Streptosporangium becharense: one gene and its partner. The protein of the gene in region 1 binds, or shares a complex with, the protein of each later gene. Links are inferred from orthologs where the notes say so. Each region holds a gene or a part of one and is shown in the gene's direction. Other genes may lie near its edges.

Region 1 (5,162 bases):
TCGCCACCCGGGAGGCGTACGGCACCGCCGCCGGTCGCCACAGCGCCGACCTGATCGTGCCTCGGGCGGCCCGGCTGGAGTGCGCGCTGCTCAAGGGCGTCACCGCCCACTACGTGATGACCAGGGACGACCACCACGCCAACCAGGCCAGGCAGCGTGAGCTGATCCACGACCTCGCTCACCTGATCATGCTGGGCGCGCCCGGCACCCTGGAGCCCGCGCTGCGTTCCGCCTTCATCCGGGCCGCGGGCGACGCCGAGCGGCTCCGGGTGGTCGTCGACCAGGTCGCCTCGCTCACCGACACCTCGGCCGTCGCCCTGCACCGTGAGCTCTCGGGACGCTGAGACGGTCGGCTCGGTGCCCTGACGCTGAGCCGGCCGCCTCGGCGCCGGCACGACGTCCTTGACGGGACGCCGGCTGACGGGACGCCGGCTCACCCGCCTGGGGCAGCCGCTCCGAGACGGCCCGTCCGGCTCCGGTGCGGAGGTCCCGGGAGAGGCCGGTGCGGCCGGGCCGTCAGTCGCCCCCGTTCAGCGGGATCTGCTCGGGCTGGCTCGGCCTCGGCTTCGGCTTGGGTTTCCGGGTGGGCCCGGGGGTGGGCTGCGGTTTGGACGCGCACAGGGTCACGCACCCGGGCGCCGCCCCCGTCCGCTTGCGCACGGCCAGCATCGCGGCACGCGGGGAGAACGTGGGGTTGCCCTCCCGCCAGGCGTCCAGGTAGTCCCACGGCTCCACCATGCCCCGGCGCACCCACCACAGCGACGGGTCGGCCTTCCAGGAGATCGCGAAGTAGAGGTTGCTCGCGGTGGAGCGGGCATTGCCCGAGTTGCCGATCCGGCCGAGAACCTGGCCCGCGTTGACCTTCAGGCCCGGCCGGACGCCCTCGGCGACGGTGTCCAGGTGGCCGCCGAGGTAGCGCACGCCGTCGTCGCCGATGACGGTGACGAAACGGCCCTCGCGGTCCGCTCCGCGGTCGGTGGACGGTTTCCACCGGTTCTTGACATTGACCTCGTCGACCACGCCGTCCACCGGGGAGACGAACGAGCAGCCCTTGGCCGCCCAGATCGTGGTCTTGGGCAGCACCAGCAGCCGGCGCTCGTAGGTGACCCGGCAGTCCTTCACCGGGAAGACGTAGGTGTGGTCGGAGACCTTGGGCGGCGGGACCCGCACCGGCGGGTCGGGCTTGGGCCGGTCGACCGCAGTCGGCGGGGCGGGGGTCTCCGAGGTTTCCGCGGTGGGGGTCTCCGAGGTCTCCGGGGTGGAGGTCGCCGGGCTCGTCGCGGCGACCGTGCCCACTGTGCCCACTGTGCCCATTGTGCCCGCCGTGTCCACCACACCCGCCGCGCCTGTGTCCGGCCCCGGGGACGGCGTGCCGATGCCCGCCACCCCGATCGGGGACGCGCAGCCCGCGGTGACGAGCACCGCACCGGTCACGATGGCCAATCGTGCTGTATGCCCCGATCGCATGATCTCCACCCGCATAAGATTATCGAGAATGCGTCTTTACCTTTGTAACCGACCTGGTGGTTGGTCATGACCTCTTCGGGAAAGTCGGTGTTCCTCCTGTCACGTCCGTCTCCGTCGTACCGCCCCGACCTGTCGGAGGCCGGGGCTAGACTCGCCGCGTGGCAGGCCGGATCAGTGACGAGGACATCGCGCTCGTACGAGAGCGCTCACCGATCGCCGACATCGTGGGCGAGCACATCCAGCTACGCAACGCGGGCGGCGGCAACCTGAAGGGGCTGTGCCCCTTCCACGACGAGAAGAGCCCCTCGTTCAACGTCACCCCCGCCCGGGGTTACTGGTACTGCTTCGGCTGCGGTGAGGGCGGCGACGTCATCACCTTCGTCCGGCGCCTGGAGCACCTGTCGTTCGCCGAGGCCGTCGAGCGCCTGGCCAACCGCGCCGGCATCCAGCTCCGCTACGAGCAGGGTGGTTACGTCCCCGGCCGCGAGCAGGGCGAGCGCAGCCGCCTCATCGAGGCCCACCGGGCGGCGGCGGAGTTCTACGCCGCGAAGCTGTCGGCGGCCGAGGCCGCACCCGGGCGCCGGTTCCTGTCCGAGCGCGGGTTCGAACGGGTCGACGCCGAACGCTTCGGTGTGGGTTACGCCCCGGCCGAGTGGGAGGCGCTCGCACGTCATCTGATGGCCCGGGGGTTCACCGCCGCCGAGCTGATCAAGGGCGGGCTGGCCAAGGAGGGCCGTCGCGGCCCGATCGACCGCTTCCGCGGCCGGCTGGTCTGGCCCATCCGCGACATCACCGGCGACGTCATCGGATTCGGCGCCCGCAAGCTCAACGACGCCGAAGACGGGCCGAAATACCTGAACACCCCGGAAAGTCCGCTGTACCGCAAGAGCGAGGTGCTCTACGGGGTCGACCTGGCCAAGCGTGAGATCTCCAAGCGTTCCCAGGCCGTGATCGTCGAGGGCTACACCGACGTGATGGCCTGCCACCTCTCCGGTGTGCCGACGGCCGTGGCCACCTGCGGCACCGCCTTCGGCGAGGAGCACATCAAGGTGCTGCGCCGGCTGCTGCTCGACCAGTCGGGGTCCCGCGGCGAGGTGATCTTCACGTTCGACGGCGACGCGGCGGGCCAGAAGGCGGCGTTGCGGGCCTTCGCCGAGGAGCAGAAGTTCGTCACCCAGACCTTCGTGGCCGTGCAGCAAGACGGTCTCGACCCGTGTGACCTGCGCCTCAAGCACGGCGAGGCGGCCGTGCGCGACCTGGTCGCCAGCCGGGAGCCGCTGTTCGCGTTCGCCATCCGCAGCGTCATCTCCCGCTATGACGTCAGCACCAACGAGGGCCGGCTCTCCGCGCTCGACGCGGCGGCGCCCATCGTGGCCGGGATCAAGGACCGGTCCCTGCGCCAGCTGTACGCCGTCGACCTCGACCGCTGGCTGGGTTTCAACAACGAGCGCTTCGTCGTCGACCGGATCGCGGAGATCTCCGCGACGGCGGCGCCGGCACGCCCGCAGCGCCCGGCCGGACCGCGCCGGGTCGCCGACCTCACCGATCCCGGCGTCCGCACCGAGGCCGAGGTGCTGCGACTGGCCGTGCAGCGTCCCGCGCTGCTCGGAGCGCGCTTCGAGGCGATCGGAGCGGAGGCGTTCACCCTCCCCGAGCACGTCGCGCTGCACAGGCTGATCATCGACGCCGGCGGCACCGCCGCGGCCGGACCGGGCGGGCGAGAGTGGGTCGACCGCCTGCTCGCCGAGGCCGACGAGTCGCTGCGCGGCATGGTCACCCGGTTCGCCGTGGAGGAGCTCCGGGCCGACCTGACGAGCGAGGAGCGGTACGCCTCGGCCATGCTGGCGGCCCTGGAGATGATCTCGGTGACGCGGGCCATCGAGCAGTTGAAGTCGCGGATGCAGCGCACCAATCCCGTCGAGGAGCAGCAGGAGTACAACCGCCTGTTCGGTGAGCTGGTCGCGCTGGAACAACAGCGGCGCGTCCTTCGGGAACGCGCCGCCGGGAGCTGACGGCGTAATTCTCTTTGATATCCGCGGCTCGATTCCGCCAAACCCCGAAAAGGTCTCGATCCGATAATGATCGGGATCTTACCTTGGGTGACAAAAATGGGTCTGCCATTTAGCGGTGCCAATACAGCAGACTGTCCCTCGTGGGTGCATCGGTGCTGCCAAGTGGGCCGCCATCGGTAGACCAGGTGGCCGACCTCGTTGCGAAGGGAAGGGAGCGCGGCAGCGTCACGGTCGACGACGTGGCCGCCGCTCTCGACAGATCCGAGCTGCCGTCCGACGCGCTCGAACGCGTCGCGCGCATGCTCGCCGAGCACGGAGTGGAGGTCCTCGAACCCCAGGGGGACGAGGAACCCGCCCGCGCCGATGAGGAGGATGTCGGTAAGAGGGCCCCGACCAGCGATCTCGTCCGCATCTACCTGCGGGAGATCGGCCGGGTGCCGCTGCTCACGGCCGAGGAGGAGGTGGAGCTCGCCAAGTCGATCGAGGCGGGACTGTTCGCCGAGGACAAACTGACCGGCGTCGCGTCGCGCATGGTCTTCCCGGAGTTCAAGGAGCTCGTCTGGCAGGGAGCGCGGGCCAAGCAACGGCTGATCGAGGCCAACCTGCGGCTGGTCGTGTCGATCGCCAAAAGATATGTGGGACGGGGGATGCTGTTCCTGGATCTCATTCAGGAGGGCAACCTGGGGCTCATCCGCGCGGTGGAGAAATTCGACTACACCAAGGGTTACAAGTTCTCCACTTATGCCACGTGGTGGATTCGTCAGGCGATCACCAGAGCCATCGCCGACCAGGCGCGTACCATTCGCATTCCGGTGCACATGGTCGAGACGATCAACAAGCTGGTGCGGGTCCAGCGGCAGCTCCACCAGGATCTCGGTCGCGAACCCGTGCCCGAGGAGATCGCGCTGGAGATGGACCTGCCGATCGAGCGGGTGATCGAGATCCAGCGGATCGCCCAGGAGCCGGTCTCGCTCCAGTCGCCGATCGGCGAGGAGGACTCCGACCTCGGTGACTTCATCGAGGACGCCGACGCGGTCGTGCCGATGGAGGCGGCGGCCTTCATCATGCTGCAGGACCAGCTCGACGACATCCTTGCGACGTTGTCGGAACGCGAGCAGCGCATCATCCAGCTGCGCTTCGGGCTCGCAGACGGGCATCCCCGTACCCTGGAGGAGGTCGGCCGGGAGTTCGGCGTGACCCGCGAACGCATCCGGCAGATCGAGTCCAAGACCCTGGCCAAGCTCCGCCACCCGACCAGGGCACAGATGCTCCGCGACTACCTCGACTGAGGCGGCGAGCCGAGCGGACCCCCTCCGCCGAGGCGGCGAGCCGAAGGGCGACATCGCGCCGGTGAGCCGAAGGGCGACGACCAGACCGGGTTCCGGGTCGTCGCCCTTCGGCTTGTCCGGGCGGAACCTCCGGGTGGAACCTCCGTGGAACCTCCGCGGAACCTTCACACGGAACCTCCGGGTGGAACCTCCGCGGAACCTCCGGGTGGAACCTCCGCGGCACCTCGGGGCGGAACCTTCGCACGGAACCTCCGGACGGAACCTTGGGCCGGGAGCCCATACCACGTCTTCCTGAAAGCCACCCTGGTTGACGCTGTGAAGTAAGGGAAGGCTAAGTTAGGGACGCCTAACCGATATAGGAGCCTTCATGTCCCCCACCACCCGCGCACTCGCC
Region 2 (4,081 bases), 2.0 Mb from region 1 along the record:
GCATGGCCGGGACGCCGAGCAGACTGATCCGCAGGTAGGTCACCGCCTGCCGGGCGAGCTCCCCCTCGGCGCCGATCAGCCCGGCGAGGGAGGGGGCGAGCGGCCAGAGCACCACGACGATCACCAGCCCGACCCCGGCGGCCAGCCAGAGACCGTCCACCGCCTGCCGGAGCGCCTGCCCGGTGTCGCCCGCCCCGATCCGCCGGGCCACCGCCGCCGTCGTCCCGTACGCCAGGAACACGCACAACCCCACCGCGGTGCTCAGCACCGTGCTCGCCACCCCCAGGGCACCGAGCGCGGGGGCGGGCAGGCGGCTGACCACCACAGTGTCGGTCAGCAGGAAGAGGGGCTCGGCGATCAGGGCGCCGAAGGCCGGGACCGCCAGCCGCAGGATCTGCCCGTCATAGCCACGGCCTGAGCGAGAGGTAAGAGGCACCTCTCCATTGTGCCCATTACGCTTGGGTAGATCTTCGGTGGGATGAACCGGTCGGGCCATGCCATGCGGGGCACTTGTCGGCGTGTCATCCCAACTTTCTTTTCTCCACAGGCGGTGGATGAAGTTTCCGCTGGTCAGAGCGTTTTCCCCGACTGTGGACGAGAGTTATCCACAGGACTGTCCCCAGGGTTCCCACAGGCCTGGGGAAGAACTGCACAACTTATCCACAGCCCTGTCGACAGGTCGCGTTGCCACCCGCCCCGTGAAGCCGGGAAACTTGTCAGCCCGGTCGGCTACAAATGGGGATAGCGTAACTGTGTTCGAAAGAGGAGGTGGGGAGTGAGCATCGCGGAGCCGCCGGTCTTCGAGCCGGGTTTCGAGCGCACCCCACCGAACAACATCGAGGCCGAGCAGTCCGTCCTGGGCGGCATGCTCCTGTCCAAGGACGCCATCGCCGACGTCGTCGAGATCATCCGTGCCGACGACTTCTACCGTCCGGCCCACCAGATCATCTACGACATCATCACCGACCTCTACGGGCGTGGTGACCCCGCCGACGCCGTCACCGTCTTCGACGAGCTCCAGAAACGGGGCGAGGTCGCCCGGGTCGGCGGCGGGGCCTACCTGCACACGCTGACCGCCGTCGTGCCCACCGCGGCCAACGCCGGCTACTACGCGCGGATCGTCCGTGAGCAGGCCATCCTGCGGCGCCTCATCGAGGCCGGTACCCGCATCGTCTCCTTCGGCTACGGCGGGCAGGACGAGGAGGTCGACGACCTCGTCGACCGTGCCCAGGCCGAGATCTACAAGGTCACCGAACGCCGCACCTCCGAAGACTACGTGCCGCTGTCCGAGATCATGCCGGGCGCGCTCGACGAGCTGGAGGCCATCGGCGGCCGGAGCGGTCAGATGGTCGGCGTCCCCACCGGCTTCCAGGATCTCGACGCCCTCACCAACGGCCTGCACCCCGGCCAGATGATCGTCGTGGCCGCCCGACCGGCCATCGGCAAATCCACTCTGGGGCTGGATTTCGCCAGGTCCGCCGCCATAAAGCATGGCATGACCACTGTGGTGTTCTCGCTGGAGATGTCCCGCAACGAGATCACCATGCGTCTGCTTTCGGCCGAGGCCAGGGTGGCGCTCCACGCCATGCGCTCGGGCACGATGACCGATGACGACTGGGCCAAGCTGGCCCGCCGGATGGGCGAAGTGGCCGAGGCGCCGTTGTTCATCGACGACTCGCCCAACATGTCGATGATGGAGATCCGGGCCAAGTGCCGCCGGCTCAAGCAGCGCAACGATCTGCGGTTCGTCATCATCGACTACCTGCAGCTGATGTCCTCGCCCAAGAAGACCGAGAGCCGTCAGAACGAGGTCTCCGAGATCTCCCGCTCGATCAAGCTCCTCGCCAAGGAGCTGGAGGTCCCGGTCATCGCGATCTCCCAGCTCAACCGTGGCCCCGAGCAGCGAACCGACAAACGCCCCATGGTCAGCGACCTTCGCGAATCCGGCAGCATTGAGCAGGATGCGGACATGGTCATCCTGCTCCACCGGGAAGACGCCTACGAGCGCGAGTCGCCCAGGGCCGGCGAGGCCGACCTGATCGTCGCCAAACACCGTAACGGCCCCACTGCCACGGTGACCGTGGCGTTCCAGGGCCACTACAGCCGCTTCGTCGACATGGCCACCCACTGAGTTCGGGTCACTGCTGCCGGGTGGCCACTCCTGCCGGGCGGGCACTCCTGCCGGACAAGGATTCCGGCCGGGTGGCATCCCCCGGATGAGCATTCCAGCCGGACGGGAACTCCGGCTGTGCCGCTCCTGGCGGGCGGGTGTCCCTGCGGGCAGAGGCGGCCACAGTTCGACAGGAGGCGGACCGGAGTCCCAGGCTGCTGCGGCCTCACTTTCTTCCTGGCAGGGTGGGCGTATGACGATCCGTGGGGTGTTGTTCGACATCGACGACACGCTCTTCGACTACTCGACTTCGGAACAGATCGGTCTGCTGAAACATCTGGACGTCGAAGGGCTGCTGGAGCTGTTCCCGTCGCCCGCCGACGCGGTGGCGGTCTGGCGGGAGGTCATGGAGGAGGAGTACGCGCGGTTTCTCGCCGGCGAGTTGACGTTCACCGGTCAGCAGCTCGTACGGACCAGACGGTTCCTGGCGCGGGCCGGGAGCCTTCCGGCCGACGGCATCTCCGACCATGAGGCATCTGTCTGGTTCACCAGGTACAACGAGTTCCGGATCGCCGCGTGGTCCGCCTTCCCGGATGCAGGAGCCGTGCTCAGGACGCTCGCTCCGCGATTCCGACTCGGCGTCGTCTCCAACTCGTCACTGGCGCACCAGCGGAACAAACTGCGCACGATCGGCCTTCTGCACCATTTCGGCGACTCGATCGTCTGTTCCGCCGAGCATGGTGCCCCCAAGCCGGATCCGAGCATCTTCCTGGCGGGATGCGCGACGCTCGGTCTGCCCGCGCACCAGGTCGCGTACGTCGGCGACAAGTACGAGATCGACGCTCTGGGCGCCCGAGAGGCCGGCCTCCACTCGTACTGGCTCGACAGGGCGATCTCCGGGATCGCGCCAGCGAAGGGGATCACGGTGATCCGATCGCTGGAGGAACTGGTGACCGACCTGAACGGAACCTCCGGCGCCTCGGGAACGACCGGCCGGGCAGAGGCGGAGGGCGGCCGGGTCACTCCCACCGGAACAGCCGTGCCGCCAGCACCCCGGTGACCAGCACGGTCACCGCCATGACCACCAGGTGGAGCGTCTGGGGCGCGTTCCCCGCCCAGGTGGCGCGGAGCGCGTCGGCGAAGGGCGCCATGGGGAGGAAATCGCCGATCCGCCGCACCACCTCGGGCATGATCTCCCGGGGGATCCACATCCCGGCCATGAAGAGCAGCGGGAACATCAGCAGCGAGCCGACGCCCTGCGCGGTCTGCGCGCGGGAGGTGACGGCGGCGACCAGCAGCCCCAGGCCGAACATCGAGGCGGTGCCCAGCACGAACACCCCCGCGAAGGCCAGGGGGCTCCTCGGCGGGACCGAGCCCAGCACCAGGAATCCCAGGCCGACGAGCAGGGCGGTGGACACGACCGCCACCACGAGGTTGTTGACGACCTGGGCGGCCAGCAGCCGGGCCGGGCTGACCGGGGTGGTGGACATCCGGCGCAGCACGCCCTTCTCCCGATAGCCCACCAGGGTGCCGGGCAGCACGGTCAACGCCATCGTCACCACCGACAGGATCACCATCATCCCCGGGAGCTGGGTGTCGACGATCCGTTCCCCGCCCAGGGCGGGGTCGGCCTTCTGGAAGCCGGGGATGCTGCCCAGCCCGAGCAGCAGTGCCAGGGGAAGCAGCACGGCGAAGATCGTTCCCGCCGGATCGCGGAGGAAGAGCTTGGCCTCGGTCAGGATCATCTTCTTCATCGAACGTCTCCAGGGCGAAGGACGCCGGTCTCCGGCGCGGGTGAGGGAGTCAAGAGGAGATCTTCTTTCCGGTGAGGGCGAGGAAGGCGTCGTCGAGAGAGGGCCGCTCCACGCGCAGGTCGGCCGGGGTGACACCGGCGGTGGCGAGGGCGACGGTGACCGCCAGGAGCAGGTCACCGGTGCCGGTGACCGCCAGCTGCCCGCCACTGCGCCGCAC

The links. Proteins that work in one complex are often made in the same cells at the same time.
Region 2: the proteins of dnaG (region 1) and dnaB are in contact, whole or in part, in a crystal structure (PDB 2R6A), measured with the Geobacillus stearothermophilus proteins. The link is inferred for Streptosporangium becharense from one-to-one orthologs. Residues at the interface, in WP_049624496.1 of Geobacillus stearothermophilus: Lys456, Leu457, Leu458, Pro459, Ala460, Asn463, Ala464, Leu467, Leu535, Leu536, Ile537, Ala538, Gln544, Glu545, Asp548, Tyr549, His552; in WP_033016901.1 of Geobacillus stearothermophilus: Ser13, Glu15, Ala16, Gln18, Glu91, Leu92, Asp94, Ala95, Val96, Pro97, Thr98, Ala99, Ala100, Asn101, Tyr104, Tyr105, Ile108.

The regions. Positions count from the first base shown.
Region 1 is NZ_JACHMP010000001.1:1,981,353-1,986,514, reverse strand. Bases 1,149-4,052 are described here. They hold dnaG (DNA primase), read left to right. Parts: upstream 1,149-1,625; coding sequence 1,626-3,479; downstream 3,480-4,052. Other genes in these bases: rpoD (RNA polymerase sigma factor RpoD), read left to right, coding at 3,665-4,052; F4562_RS08495 (M23 family metallopeptidase), read right to left, coding at 1,149-1,434. In the rest of the region: F4562_RS08500 (deoxyguanosinetriphosphate triphosphohydrolase), read left to right, coding at 1-344; more of F4562_RS08495, read right to left, coding at 517-1,148; more of rpoD, read left to right, coding at 4,053-4,768; iron uptake system protein EfeO, read left to right, coding at 5,136-5,162. UniProt on the Escherichia coli protein: RNA polymerase that catalyzes the synthesis of short RNA molecules used as primers for DNA polymerase during DNA replication.
Region 2 is NZ_JACHMP010000001.1:3,976,827-3,980,907, forward strand. The notes cover bases 1-2,953. They hold dnaB (replicative DNA helicase), read left to right. Parts: upstream 1-775; coding sequence 776-2,131; downstream 2,132-2,953. Other genes in these bases: F4562_RS17495 (MATE family efflux transporter), read right to left, coding at 1-436; F4562_RS17505 (HAD family hydrolase), read left to right, coding at 2,364-2,953. Also shown: more of F4562_RS17505, read left to right, coding at 2,954-3,170; F4562_RS17510 (ABC transporter permease), read right to left, coding at 3,130-3,864; F4562_RS17515 (ABC transporter ATP-binding protein), read right to left, coding at 3,914-4,081. UniProt on the Escherichia coli protein: The main replicative DNA helicase, it participates in initiation and elongation during chromosome replication. Travels ahead of the DNA replisome, separating dsDNA into templates for DNA synthesis.